Regions from separate parts of the Marinobacter sp. bablab_jr003 genome, predicted to be linked through region 2. Evidence: predicted binding sites of a transcription regulator. Region 2 holds the regulator's gene; each other region holds the start of a gene.
The links. Region 2 encodes sigma-54, which starts transcription at its own class of promoters, with help from an activator protein. Its sites were predicted from a motif close to ANTGGCATNNANNTTGCTNT; they were not measured.

Region 1 (4,187 bases), on a different contig from region 2:
GTGCTTTATACCGTGTTCGGTTTCCAGTGCCTGGCCGATAGCGCCAACTTCCCCATCAATGCAGGCAATTTCGTTGTGGAACCGACTCTTGTCCAGGTTGGTGACTAATTGCCGGATGACTTGTTCGGTGCCGCCGAAGCCCATGTTGAAGGTGACGTGGAGAATGCGGGTGGGGTAACGGTGTTCTTTCATGGGCAGAGCCTGCTGCTACTTGTATCTTGTTTGTCTGTAGCCACCATGAGTTACATCTGACGCTTAATCAAAGACTTTGTTTTCTCTATCCGGGCAAGCTCTTCGTCACAATTTTTGTTGTTGCATGGCACCTGGATGGTGACGATCGCGAACCGGTTCTCTCTAGTTAAAGCGGCTGGGATCTGCAGTAATTTTGCGTGGCGGTAATTCACGCTGCTCCAGGTTCCAACTTTATACCACTGGGCCATAACCACACGGTCTCGGGTGAGTATGTTTCGGTATAGCGACACGCCCGGGCCAAGGTGCTCTTCAATTTGCCACGAGGACTTGTCGAATATTGGCGGCAGGTAGGGGACAAGTTTTTCGTCTGCTGTCGTTTTCTGGCTTTGGGCCAGAGCAACCCATGAATTATTGGCACTCAGAACCTTTTGGTTGAGGCGCGAAGGCAGTGTAATCGGTATGGGCAGCTCTCCGGTAGCAGTTCGCGCTTGATACCCTGCGAGCTCTAACTCCCAGGGTGATTTTGGGTCGCCGCTTGTTTGGACAAGCGAAAGTGCAACAGGGCCTGAAATTAAAGCAATCACAATCGCAGGTATACCTGTTTTGGCAATATTCAGATTGGGTTGCTCCTTGCTATCGCTTCGTTTGCGAACGGGTGAGAAGTACAGGGCAGGAAGAGCGAATACTCCGAAAACGACCCAGCCCATGGTTTCATGATCAGTGAGCAGTGCACTCTCCATGTTGGTTTGATAGGCGACGAATACAAGAATCGTAATGCGCACCCAGTTCGCCAGAAGCCCGATGATCATCGCTATAACTACAGTGATCAACCAGCCTTTCCAACGATAATCGTTGAGAATAGAGGTCATCATGGCCAGTAGGATAGATATTGCGAAATAGCGAACCCCAGAGCAGCCATCTGCGATCACCAATCGGCCGTATGGCAGAGTTATGTTGTTACCTTCTATCAATGCAGTCATCCCGAAAAGACGTACCCAGCTCCCCACAATCACGCTTGCGATTGATACCAGTGCTGGAACGATATCCGCCCAAAAAGGGAGAGAAAGAGAAAGCAGGGCAACGTAAGGGATGAAGCAGCGTGTTTTTTGCAGTCCAAGCAACGCCCAGGAGACCATCGTGATGCCAAAGGGAAGTATCAGGTATGCAAGTGTATCAATTCGGACCAGTTCAATGAGTAGCCAGATTAAGGATACTCCTATCAGGGCAATTCCTCCGACTACATGGTAGGGCTTTTGGGGCGCCTGTTTGGTGGAGGGATAGGGGCTTGGTGGGTGGATCAGTAGCAGGCCTAAAAAAATGATAGCAGTGGCAAGTCCATGGGCGAGGACTTGTTCGAACTCAACCCATATAGAGAAGAGGCGAAACCAGGATGGGAAAAAAAGGATAACGGAAACGCCTGAAACAATCAGGTAGGGGAGAGACTGGGGAAGGTTATCTAATGTTTTCCTTAACATTGTTTCTCGCCGGCTTTCCTACATTGTCTCAAGGATACCTTGAACCAGGGCTATCGGAAACTAGCCAGAAATAGAGAAAAGCCAGCCGGAGCTGGCTTTTCCGAAAGCCCGGGAAGATCAGGCTTTTTGACGACGACGGGCGGCACCAAGGCCGGCGAGTCCGAGGCCGAGCAGGGCGAGGGTGCCGGGTTCGGGTACTGGAACGATGTCCTCGACATAAACCATCAGATCGTTGAAGTCCATGTCTGAACCATCTTCAAAACCGATGATGTAGTCGTCCCGACCCCAAACCACACAACTGTTGAGATTGCTGCTGCTACATCCATCGGTTAGCTCTGAGCCCAGATTCAAGTACTGATTTTGTCCCTGAAATCCGACGAAGCGCTCTAGCCCATCAGAGTTCCGGGTGGCATCCGAATAGATAACCGGCGCCCCACCGTCACCGTAGCCAAGATAGAAACCGAACTCGTTACTTGAAAATGTGCCTTCAAGTGTATCGTTAATATACACCTTGTAGTTCCCGTTATTTACCTCGAATCCAACTCTGGCTCGTGTGCCTGAATCAACAACGGGGCCTGTGTAGCCTCCGGATGTTGCAAAGCTACCACTGTCAGAGCCAGAGAACAGCTGGATATAATCATCATTGTTAAAAATGCCAAAAGTTTGGCTGGTGTCGAGAGACGTAATCTCTATAAGAAACGTTGCACTGCTATCCAAACCGTCAGGAGAGTTGCGGAAGTAGCCGCTTGTTATTGCATCATTGGTCGTGGTATCACCTAGAGCATTGACTGCGGTACCGGTAACAATCAACGAGTTATTTATAATCTCATCGAGGTTTGCTTCATTGCCATCTTGTATAAACGCAGCATTTGCTCCCGCGGTCAACGCTGATAGTGCTATCGCCAGGCTGATTTGTGTTGTTTTCATGGGTCTTCTCCGGTTGTGAAGCTCTAAGTCCCTGTAGTTCGCTTTGCAACCAGGCTATCTCTTCGACTACTCACCAGAGATCCTTGGCTTTCCGTCCCATCCTCGCGGGTGGTTTGGCTCCTGACCGGGATAAACCCCGATCTCTTCTTGTTTTAAGCGATTATCGTGCCAACCATTTAACTCTTTGAATTTCCGTTGAATTTCTCCGGCAGCCGATAGGCGTGTGTAAAAGTTTCCGACAGCGCAAAAAACAGGGCCGGTGCTTATAGCGATCCGGCCCTTCTGGTGCGTGTGGCAGAGACGTTTTGTCAGGGTTTTTTACAAAGCTTTCCTGGCATTCTCCAGGTGGTTGGTAATGTCTTCGTTGCCCGGTGCCAGTGCCAGCGCCTTTTCCAGGGTGGCAACGGCTTGCTGGTGATTGCCGGCAAGGTGCAGTACCCACCCGTAGGTGTCCAGTACAGCGGAGTTTTGGGGTGCTTGTTCGCTGGCTTTGCGGGCAAGCTCCAGTGCCCGTTCTGTGTTGCTTTCCCGCAGCAGCCAGGCAAGGTTGTTCAGGGCTGGAAGGTTGTCGGGCTGTTGCTCCAGAACATAGTCATAGTGGCTTGCGGCCAGTTCGTTCTGGTTGTTGTTCATCAGCCAGTCGGCACGGGCCAGGTTGGCGGCAACGCTACTCGGTTCCCGATCCAGCCATTGGCTGGTGAGTTCGCCCCGGGCTTCCGGGCCCTGGCTTCCGGCCAGCCGGAGCAGGGTGGGCAGGAGCGGGGTTTCGTTGCGCTCAAGCCATTGTTCATTCAGGTAAGTCCAGGCTGCTTCCGAACCGTTCTGGGTCTCCAGTATAGACGTTCTGGCCAGTACGGTTGCGGTGGTTGCCCCGAGGTTGTCTTCCACCGCCTGCAGTTCATCCAGTGCCTGCTGATGTTTGCCTTCCGCCTGGGATACCCCCACCGCCAGTAATGCCAGGCCCTGGTTGTCCGGCGCCAGGGCCACTGCTTCTGCGGCTTTGGCCCGGGCCTTTGTGTAATCTCCGGTTTGCACCGCTGCGCGGGTTTCGGCTACCAGTAACTGGCCAAGCAACCGGTTAACCGCGACGGTTTCGGCAGTCTCCTCTCCGCCTTGCAGTTCACGAACCTTTACCAGTTCTTCAATAGCCTGTTCCCGGTTGCCTGAGCGCGCCAGGATGGCGGCCAGTGCCAGCCTGGGCTGTGCCAGTTCCGGTTGTTGCTGTACCAGTTTTTTTATCCGTTCTACCGCGGCCCCTGTGTCGCCCAGCCGGCTGTCGGCCAGGCTGGCCAGCAGGACGGCCTGGGGCATATCGCCATAGCCATTAACCAGTGAGTCCCTCAGTTCCTTAGCCTCGGTCTCTTCACCGCGGGCCAGCAACACATTCATGTAAGTGCCGGTGGTGTGCCAGTCCTCCGGCTGGGCGGCGAAGGCCATTCGCAGTTGGCCCAGTGCCTGCTCGGGCTGGTTGTTGCGCAGATAGTGCTGGGCCAGGGCCAACCGCAAACGGGTGCGTTCGGGTTCTTTGCTGATGGCTTTGCTCAGGCTGGCCACGCCGTCACTTTCCTTGCCGGGCAGGCTCAGGGCCAGAAT
Region 2 (4,187 bases):
GCATGACCAATGCCAGCGCCCTGAACATTACCTGGGCCGCGAAAGACAACCAGCTGACCTTCGAGCGCCAGGCCGTCATCGAACAGGCGGGCAACACCTTCAAGGGTGATGTTATTCATTACAATACGGTCAGCCGGGTGGTCACCGCCGAGGGCGGCAATACAGAAACCGGCGGTTCCGGCCGGGTCGAAATGGTCATCCAGCCGCGTAACACCGGCCAGTCCAGTAACGGGGAAGGTTCTGATGGCAGTACTCAGGGCCAGTAATCTGGCCAAAAGCTACAAGCAGAAAAAAGTGGTCCTGGATGTTTCCCTGGAGATCCGCTCCGGAGAAATCGTCGGCCTGCTGGGCCCTAATGGCGCAGGCAAAACCACCTGCTTTTACATGATCGTAGGCCTGGTGCCGGCAGACCGGGGCCGCATCACCATCGACAGCCAGGACATCACTCCGCTGCCCATGCACGGCCGCGCCCGTAAGGGCATCGGTTACCTGCCCCAGGAAGCCTCGGTATTCCGCAAACTCACCGTGCGGGACAACATCATGGCCATCCTGGAAACCCGCAAGGGCCTGAACCGGGCCGACCGGGAAGCCAAGCTGGAAGAGCTGCTGGAAGAATTCCACATCACCCATATCCGGGACAGCCTCGGCATGGCCCTGTCCGGTGGCGAACGTCGCCGGGTGGAAATTGCCCGGGCCCTGGCCATGGAGCCTGCCTTCATCCTGTTGGACGAGCCCTTCGCCGGGGTAGACCCCATTTCCGTCAGCGACATCAAACACATTATCCGGCACCTGCGGGATAAGGGCATTGGCGTACTGATTACCGACCATAACGTGCGGGAAACCCTGGACATCTGTGAGAACGCCTACATTGTGTCCGGCGGCCACATCATTGCCTCCGGCAACTCCGAGGCCATCCTCGCCAACCAGCAGGTAAAAGAGGTGTATCTGGGGGACGAATTCCGCCTTTAAGCGGAGCGCCCCGCCCTTTCACCGAGGTCTGATTGTGTTGCAGAACGGTAACAAGTAAACTCGGCAAAGATCTTGCAAGGAAATTCGATTTTTTACCGGGATACCAGTCTGTTATGGATCTAAAGCCATGGTTATGAAAGCCTCGTTACAGCTAAAACTGGGCCAGAGCCTGACCATGACGCCCCAGTTGCAGCAGGCCATCCGCCTGTTGCAGCTTTCTACCCTCGATCTCCAGCAGGAAATCCAGCAGGCGCTGGACTCCAACCCCATGCTGGAAACCGCCGAGGACGACGACCACGGCCCGGACGACACCACCGAACAGCAAAGTTCTGACGACCAGCACAACGAAACCGCCAGCGCCCAGGATGACAACGCCCCGGAAAGCAGCAACGACTGGGACGAATCCGAAAACGGGCCGGACTGGAACTCGGAAAACGACATTACCGACACCATTCCTGACGACCTGCCGGTCGATACCGCCTGGGAAGACATCTACCAAACCGCCCCGGCCAGCACTCCGAAAGACGACGACGAGAACGACTCGGACTTCGAAACCCGCAACTCCCCTACGGAAACCCTGCGGGATCACCTGGAATGGCAGCTGAACCTCACCCCCCTGAGCGAACGGGACCAGGCCATCGCGCACGCCCTGATGGACGCCGTGGACGACCGGGGCTATCTCACCTCGCCGCTGGACGAAATCCACGCCGGCCTGCGTGAAGACAGCGATGAAGACCCACTGGACCTGGATGAGGTAGAAGCCGTGCTGCACCGGCTGCAGCATTTCGACCCCCCGGGTGTGTTTGCCCGGGACCTTCAGGAATGCCTGCTGATCCAGCTGAACCAGCTGCCACCGGACACCCCCTGGCTGCGCCAGGCGCGCCAGGTTGTCACCCAGTTCCTGCACCTGCTGGGCAACCGTGACTACGCGCAGCTGCTGCGCCGCAGCCGGCTGAAGGAAGACCAGTTGCGGGAAGTCCTGGCCCTGATTACCAGCCTGAACCCGAAACCGGGGGATGTGATTGATCACGGTGATACCGACTACGTAATCCCCGATGTGATCGTGCGCAAGCATGAAGGCCGGTGGCGGGTGGAACTGAACCCGGAAATTGCTCCGCGCATCCGGGTGAACGCCAGTTACGCCTCGCTGATTCGCCGGGCCGACAGCAGCGCCGACAACACTTACCTGCGCGACCAGCTGCAGGAAGCCAAGTGGTTTATCAAGAGTCTGCAGAGCCGCAACGAAACCCTGCTGAAAGTGGCCACCCGCATTGTCGAGCACCAGCAGGGCTTCCTGGACCAGGGTGAGGAGGCCATGAAGCCCCTGATCCTGTCGGACATCGCCCAGGCCGTGGAGATGCATGAGTCCACCATCTCCCGGGTAACCACCCAGAAGTACATGCACACACCCCGGGGCATCTTCGAGCTGAAGTATTTCTTCTCCAGCCACGTGGGCACCGCCGAAGGCGGGGAGTGTTCCTCTACGGCAATTCGTGCCATGATCAGGAAACTGATTGCAGAGGAAACCCCGAAAAAGCCGTTGAGCGACAGCAAAATTGCGGCCATGCTAGGGGAACAGGGTATCAACGTGGCCCGGCGCACCGTGGCCAAGTATCGGGAGGCCATGCACATACCTCCTTCGAACGAACGCAAGCGACTGGTTTAAGCCTTTACCGGCAATCGTTTACCAATATTCACCGGGGCACGAAGCCCTGGTACTCAGTCCGGCGGAACGCCGGCATGATGACAACAGGAGACGCCAATGCAACTCAACATTTCAGGCCATCACGTAGAACTGACCCCTGCACTGAAGGATTACGTCAACACCAAGTTCGAGAAGCTTGAGCGCCACTTTGACCACATCAGTAACTGTCAGGTGACGCTGGAAGTTGAGAAAGTTCGCCAGATGGCTGAAGCTACCCTCCACGTAATTGGTGGCGAGATTCACGCAAAGGCTGAAAACGAGGATATGTACGCGGCAATCGATGCCCTGGTGGACAAGCTTGACCGCCAGATCCTCAAGCACAAGGAAAAGAACGTAGACCGGATGCACGGTAACGGCTAAGCGCCTTCAGGCGCAGGCTACCGGGTAATTCAATCGAACGAGCTGCGGCAGGGCTACCGGCCGCAGCCTTTTTTTTACGGGTTCACAGTTAATCCATGAGCGATACATCCCTGACCATCGACAACATCCTGGCCCCGGCACTGACGCTGTGCCAGGTACCGGCGTCCAGCAAGAAACGGGTGTTGGAGTTTATTGCCGAGCGGATTCACTATCAGGACGAGACTCTCAACGATAACGACATCTTCAACAACCTGGTGTCCCGGGAGCGTCTTGGCAGCACAGGTATCGGGCAGGGTATCGCCATACCCCACTGCCGCCTGGAAGGCCTGGATCGGGTAATCGGAGTGTTGATGACCCTGGCCGAGCCGGTGGACTTCGATGCCATCGACAACCAGCCGGTAGACCTGGTGTTCGCCCTGGTTGTGCCCAAAGAAGCCACCAGCGAGCACCTGGAGCTGTTGAGCCAGCTTGCCGAACGTTTCAACGACAGCGCATTCTGTGAGCGCCTGCGCAAATGCCAGGATGCCGACTCCCTGTATAAGGGCATGACCACCGACAGCCAGTAACCGAGGGCTGTCAAAGTACGGGAGAAGCCTAACCATGAAGCTGATCATCGTCAGTGGCCGGTCCGGGTCGGGCAAAAGTACGGCACTGCACGTACTGGAAGACCTGGGATTCTATTGCATAGACAACCTGCCCATCGGCCTGCTGTTTCCCCTCACCCGGGAAGCCGTGGCCCACGAGGCCCCCGGCCGCCTGAAGAAAATGGCGGTCAGTATCGATGCCCGCAACCTGTCCGGTGAACTGGCCAATTTCGAGGACATCTACCAGCGGCTGGGTGATACCGGGATCGAGATCGAAATCATCTTCCTGGATGCCGACGAGCAATCCCTGCTGCAGCGGTTCCACGCCACCCGGCGCAAGCACCCCCTGAGCGACGACAAGACCTCCCTGCGCGAAGCCATCAGCAACGAGAAACAGCTGCTGGAACCGCTGTCGAAGCTGGCCGACCTGTATATCAACACCACCGGCCTGTCCATGTACGAATTACGCGACATGGTGAAACAGCGGGTGGCCGGCCGCAAGGAACAGGAAATCGCCCTGCTGTTCCAGTCATTCGGTTTCAAGCACGGCGTGCCGGTGGATTCCGATT
Region 3 (4,187 bases), on a different contig from region 2:
AGGGATTGCTTTGCCACGAAATCCACTAAAGAACACGAAAAAACTTAAAAGAAAATGATTATTTTTTTTGCCACGGACACTCACGGAATCACACGGACAACTGCCTAAAGCATTTTTGTCCGTGAGGGTCAGTGAGTGTCCGTGGCCAATCAGTTTCTTTCTTTCGTGTTTTTTCGTGGATTTCGTGGCAAAAAGTCTTTTACTTCTTACCCGCGCGCTTACGCTCGTTCTCGGTCAGAAGCTTCTTGCGCAGACGGATCGACTTGGGCGTGACTTCTACCAGCTCGTCGTCGTCGATGAACTCCAGCGCCTGCTCCAGGGTGAACTTGATGGGCGGCACCAAGCCGATCACTTCGTCTTTACCGGAGGCACGCATGTTGTCCAGCTTTTTGCCCTTAGTGGGGTTAACCACCAGGTCGTTGTCGCGGCTGTGGATACCACACAGCTGGCCTTCGTAGATCTCCTGGCCCGGGTCAAGGAACAGCTTGCCACGGCTCTGCAGGGTTTCCAGGGAGTAGGTCAGCGCAGTGCCAGTAGCCATGGAAACGATAACACCGTTCTGGCGGCTGGTTACGTCACCCATCTTCACCGGGCCGTAGTGGCTGAAGGTGGAGGTCAGGATGCCGGTACCGGAGGTCATGGTCAGGAAGGTGTTCCGGAAACCGATCAGGCCGCGGGCCGGAATGGTGTATTCCAGGCGGATTCGGCCCTTGCCGTCCGGGATCATGTTGGTCATGTCACCCTTACGCAGACCCATCTGTTCCATGATCGCGCCCTGGTGCTGCTCTTCGATGTCGATGATCACGTTTTCGTACGGCTCTTCCTTCTGGCCGTTTACTTCCTTGACCACCACTTCCGGGCGGCCTACGGCCAGCTCGAAGTTTTCGCGGCGCATGTTCTCGATCAGAACCGAAAGGTGCAGTTCACCACGGCCAGACACCTTGAACTTGTCCGCTGAATCGCCTTCTTCAACACGAAGTGCCACGTTGTGCAGCAGTTCTTTTTCCAGGCGCTCTTTGATGTTACGACTGGTCACGTACTTGCCTTCTTTACCGGCAAACGGCGAATCGTTTACCTGGAAGGTCATGGATACGGTGGGCTCGTCAACGGTCAGCGCCGGCAGGGCTTCTACGTTAGAGGGATCACACAGGGTGTCGGAAATGAACAGCTGGTCCAGACCACTCACGCACACAATGTCGCCAGCCTGGGCTTCTTCAACTTCCACACGCTGCAGGCCGGAGTGGCCCATGATCTTCAGAATACGGCCGTTGCGCTTCTTGCCGTCGGCACCGAGAGCCACCACCGGAGTGTTGGTCTTCACTTTACCGCGCATGATCCGGCCGATACCGATTACACCCAGGAAGCTGTTGTAGTCCAGCTGGGAGATCTGCATCTGGAACGGGCCGTCCATGTCAACAGAAGGCGCAGGCACATGGTCAACAATCGCCTGGAACACGGCGTCCATGTTGTCCTGGAGGTCTTCATGGTCCATACCGGCAATGCCGTTCAGGGCGCTGGCGTAAACAATCGGGAAGTCCAGCTGCTCGTCGGTGGCACCCAGGTTATCGAACAGGTCAAATACCTGGTCTACAACCCAGTCCGGGCGCGCACCCGGGCGGTCGATCTTGTTCACGACCACAATCGGGCGCAGACCCGCTGCGAAAGCTTTCTGGGTAACAAAGCGGGTTTGCGGCATGGGGCCGTCGATGGAATCAACCACCAGCAGCACACTGTCTACCATGCTCATTACCCGCTCAACTTCGCCACCGAAGTCAGCGTGGCCCGGGGTGTCTACGATGTTGATATCGTAGTCCTTCCATTTCAGCGCGGTGTTTTTTGCCAGAATGGTAATGCCACGCTCTTTTTCCTGGTCGTTGGAGTCCATAACGCGCTCGTTTTCGAGCTCTTTACGGTCCAGGGTGCCAGACTGGCGCAGCAACTGGTCAACCAGGGTGGTTTTACCGTGGTCGACGTGGGCAATGATGGCGACGTTTCTAAGCTTATCAATCACAACGGGTATCCTGCAGAAATTAGCGGCGCGCAGTATATCGAAAAGTCCATGTCGATAATATGAAGAATAGTGCCTAATATGTAACCAACCCTTCCGGCGCACTGATATCAGGCAATCCACCGGTTTTCGCACCAAAATGGCGCACTATTCTGGTGCATTTCCGGGCAGGCCGCCGTACACTTTTGCACACACAACGCACCAAAGCCTTGCCACTGCGCTGTTGTGGCGCAGTTACACAAAACTGGCAAGGCACTTGCTTAGTGAGGAGTAGCCGTAATTGAAAGGTAAGGGCCAAAGGCTTCTGGTAAGCTGCCTTCACCTGCAAGAGATCGGGCCTCAGCACACTGAACGATCCGGCACAACGAACACGAAATCACTACGGAGCATGCACAATGTCCAAGACAATTGATTTGATCAAAGAACACGAAGTCAAATGGGTTGACCTGCGCTTCACCGACAGCCGCGGTAAAGAACAGCACGTTACACTGCCTGCCACTGAAGTAGACGAAGACTTCTTCGCTGACGGCAAGATGTTCGACGGCTCTTCTATTTCTGGTTGGAAAGGCATCAACGAGTCCGACATGATCCTGATGCCGGTTGACGACACCGCCGTACTGGATCCGTTCACCGAAGAAACCACCATTAACATCACCTGCAACATTGTAGAGCCGACAACCATGCAGGGTTACGAGCGCGACCCCCGCTCCGTTGCCCAACGCGCAGAGGAATACCTGAAGTCCACCGGCATTGCCGACGGCGCCCTGTTTGGCCCGGAGCCCGAGTTCTTCATCTTTGACTCCGTGAAGTGGAAGACCGACATGCAGGGCTCCATGTACTCCCTGCACTCCGAAGAAGCCGCCTGGGTATCCGGCGAAGACTTCGACCGCAACAACATCGGCCACCGCCCGGGCGTAAAAGGCGGCTACTTCCCGGTTCCGCCGGTAGACAGCCTGCACGACCTGCGTGGCGCTATGTGTGCGGCTATGGAAAGCATGGGCCTGACCATCGAAGTGCACCACCACGAAGTGGGCACAGCCGGCCAGTGTGAAATCGGCGTTGGCCCGAACACCCTGACCCGCAAGGCAGACGAAGTTCAGATTCTGAAGTACTGCGTGCACAACGTAGCCCACGCCTACGGCAAAACCGCCACCTTCATGCCCAAGCCGGTCGTGGGTGACAACGGTTCCGGCATGCACGTACACATGTCCCTGAACAAAGACGGCAAAAACCTGTTTGCAGGTGACAGCTATGCCGGCCTGAGCGAAATGGCCCTGTACTACATCGGCGGCATCATCAAGCACTCCAAGGCCATCAACGCCTTCACCAACCCGGCCACCAACAGCTACAAGCGCCTGGTACCCGGCTTTGAAGCCCCGGTCATGCTGGCCTACTCTGCCCGTAACCGTTCCGCTTCCATCCGGATTCCGTACGTAAGCAGCCCGAAGGCACGCCGTATCGAAGTGCGCTTCCCTGACCCGGCAGCCAACCCGTACCTGGCCTTCGCCGCCCTGATGATGGCCGGCCTGGACGGCATCCAGAACAAGATCCACCCTGGCGATGCCATGGACAAGGACTTGTACGACCTGCCGAAGGAAGAAGCCATGAACATCCCGCAGGTAGCCACTACCCTGCAGGAGGCGCTCGATTGCCTGGCGGAAGACCACGAGTTCCTGACCCGCGGCGGCGTGTTCACCGAAGACATGATTGCCGGCTACATCGACCTGAAGCGTGGCGAAGTTGAGCGTATCAACATGACCACTCACCCGGTTGAATTCGAACTGTATTACTCCTGCTAAGCCGCCGCACCAATTTGGTGCAGCCCGGTAACAGCTAGCCCCGCCCGGTGCGGGGCTTTTTTGTATCAGCCGTTGAAAACCCCGCCAGCGGCGCCGATAATCGAGGCAGTTGATCAACGCAGGCCTTTATTATGAAAACACCTCTCGCCCTTGTAACCGGATTCTGTTTACTGGCCGCCGCCGGCGCCCACGCGGAGGTGTACCGGCATGTGGATGCCCAGGGCAACGTCACCTTCTCAGACGAGCCGATGCAGGGCAGCGAAACCGTTAAAGTAAAACCGGTTACCACCATCACCCTGCCCAAACCGGAAGTGGTGCGGGAAACCGACCAGCTGCGGCAAGAAGTCCAGAAGGAAGGCGCCAACTACGACAGCCTCACC

Region 1: a site for sigma-54 is predicted at 2,748-2,767, ahead of H3Z84_RS10570 (PEP-CTERM sorting domain-containing protein). Genes of this name have one in related genera too.
Region 3: a site for sigma-54 is predicted at 2,252-2,271, ahead of glnA (glutamate--ammonia ligase). Genes of this name have one in related genera too.

What each region holds. Positions count from the first base shown of each region.
Region 1 covers NZ_JADARC010000101.1:62,453-66,639, reverse strand. The annotation lists gene H3Z84_RS10580 (glycosyltransferase) at 1-192, opposite strand, end outside; gene H3Z84_RS10575 (exosortase/archaeosortase family protein) at 243-1,667, opposite strand; gene H3Z84_RS10570 (PEP-CTERM sorting domain-containing protein) at 1,785-2,594, opposite strand; cyclic di-GMP riboswitch class I at 2,636-2,722, opposite strand; gene H3Z84_RS10565 (tetratricopeptide repeat protein) at 2,913-4,187, opposite strand, start outside.
Region 2 covers NZ_JADARC010000095.1:28,668-32,854, reverse strand. The annotation lists gene lptA (lipopolysaccharide transport periplasmic protein LptA) at 1-266, shown strand, start outside; gene lptB (LPS export ABC transporter ATP-binding protein) at 244-969, shown strand; gene H3Z84_RS08650 (RNA polymerase factor sigma-54) at 1,103-2,635, shown strand; gene hpf (ribosome hibernation promoting factor) at 2,732-3,034, shown strand; gene ptsN (PTS IIA-like nitrogen regulatory protein PtsN) at 3,130-3,600, shown strand; gene rapZ (RNase adapter RapZ) at 3,635-4,187, shown strand, end outside.
Region 3 covers NZ_JADARC010000046.1:8,810-12,996, reverse strand. The annotation lists gene typA (translational GTPase TypA) at 200-2,011, opposite strand; gene glnA (glutamate--ammonia ligase) at 2,404-3,807, shown strand; gene H3Z84_RS05285 (DUF4124 domain-containing protein) at 3,939-4,187, shown strand, end outside.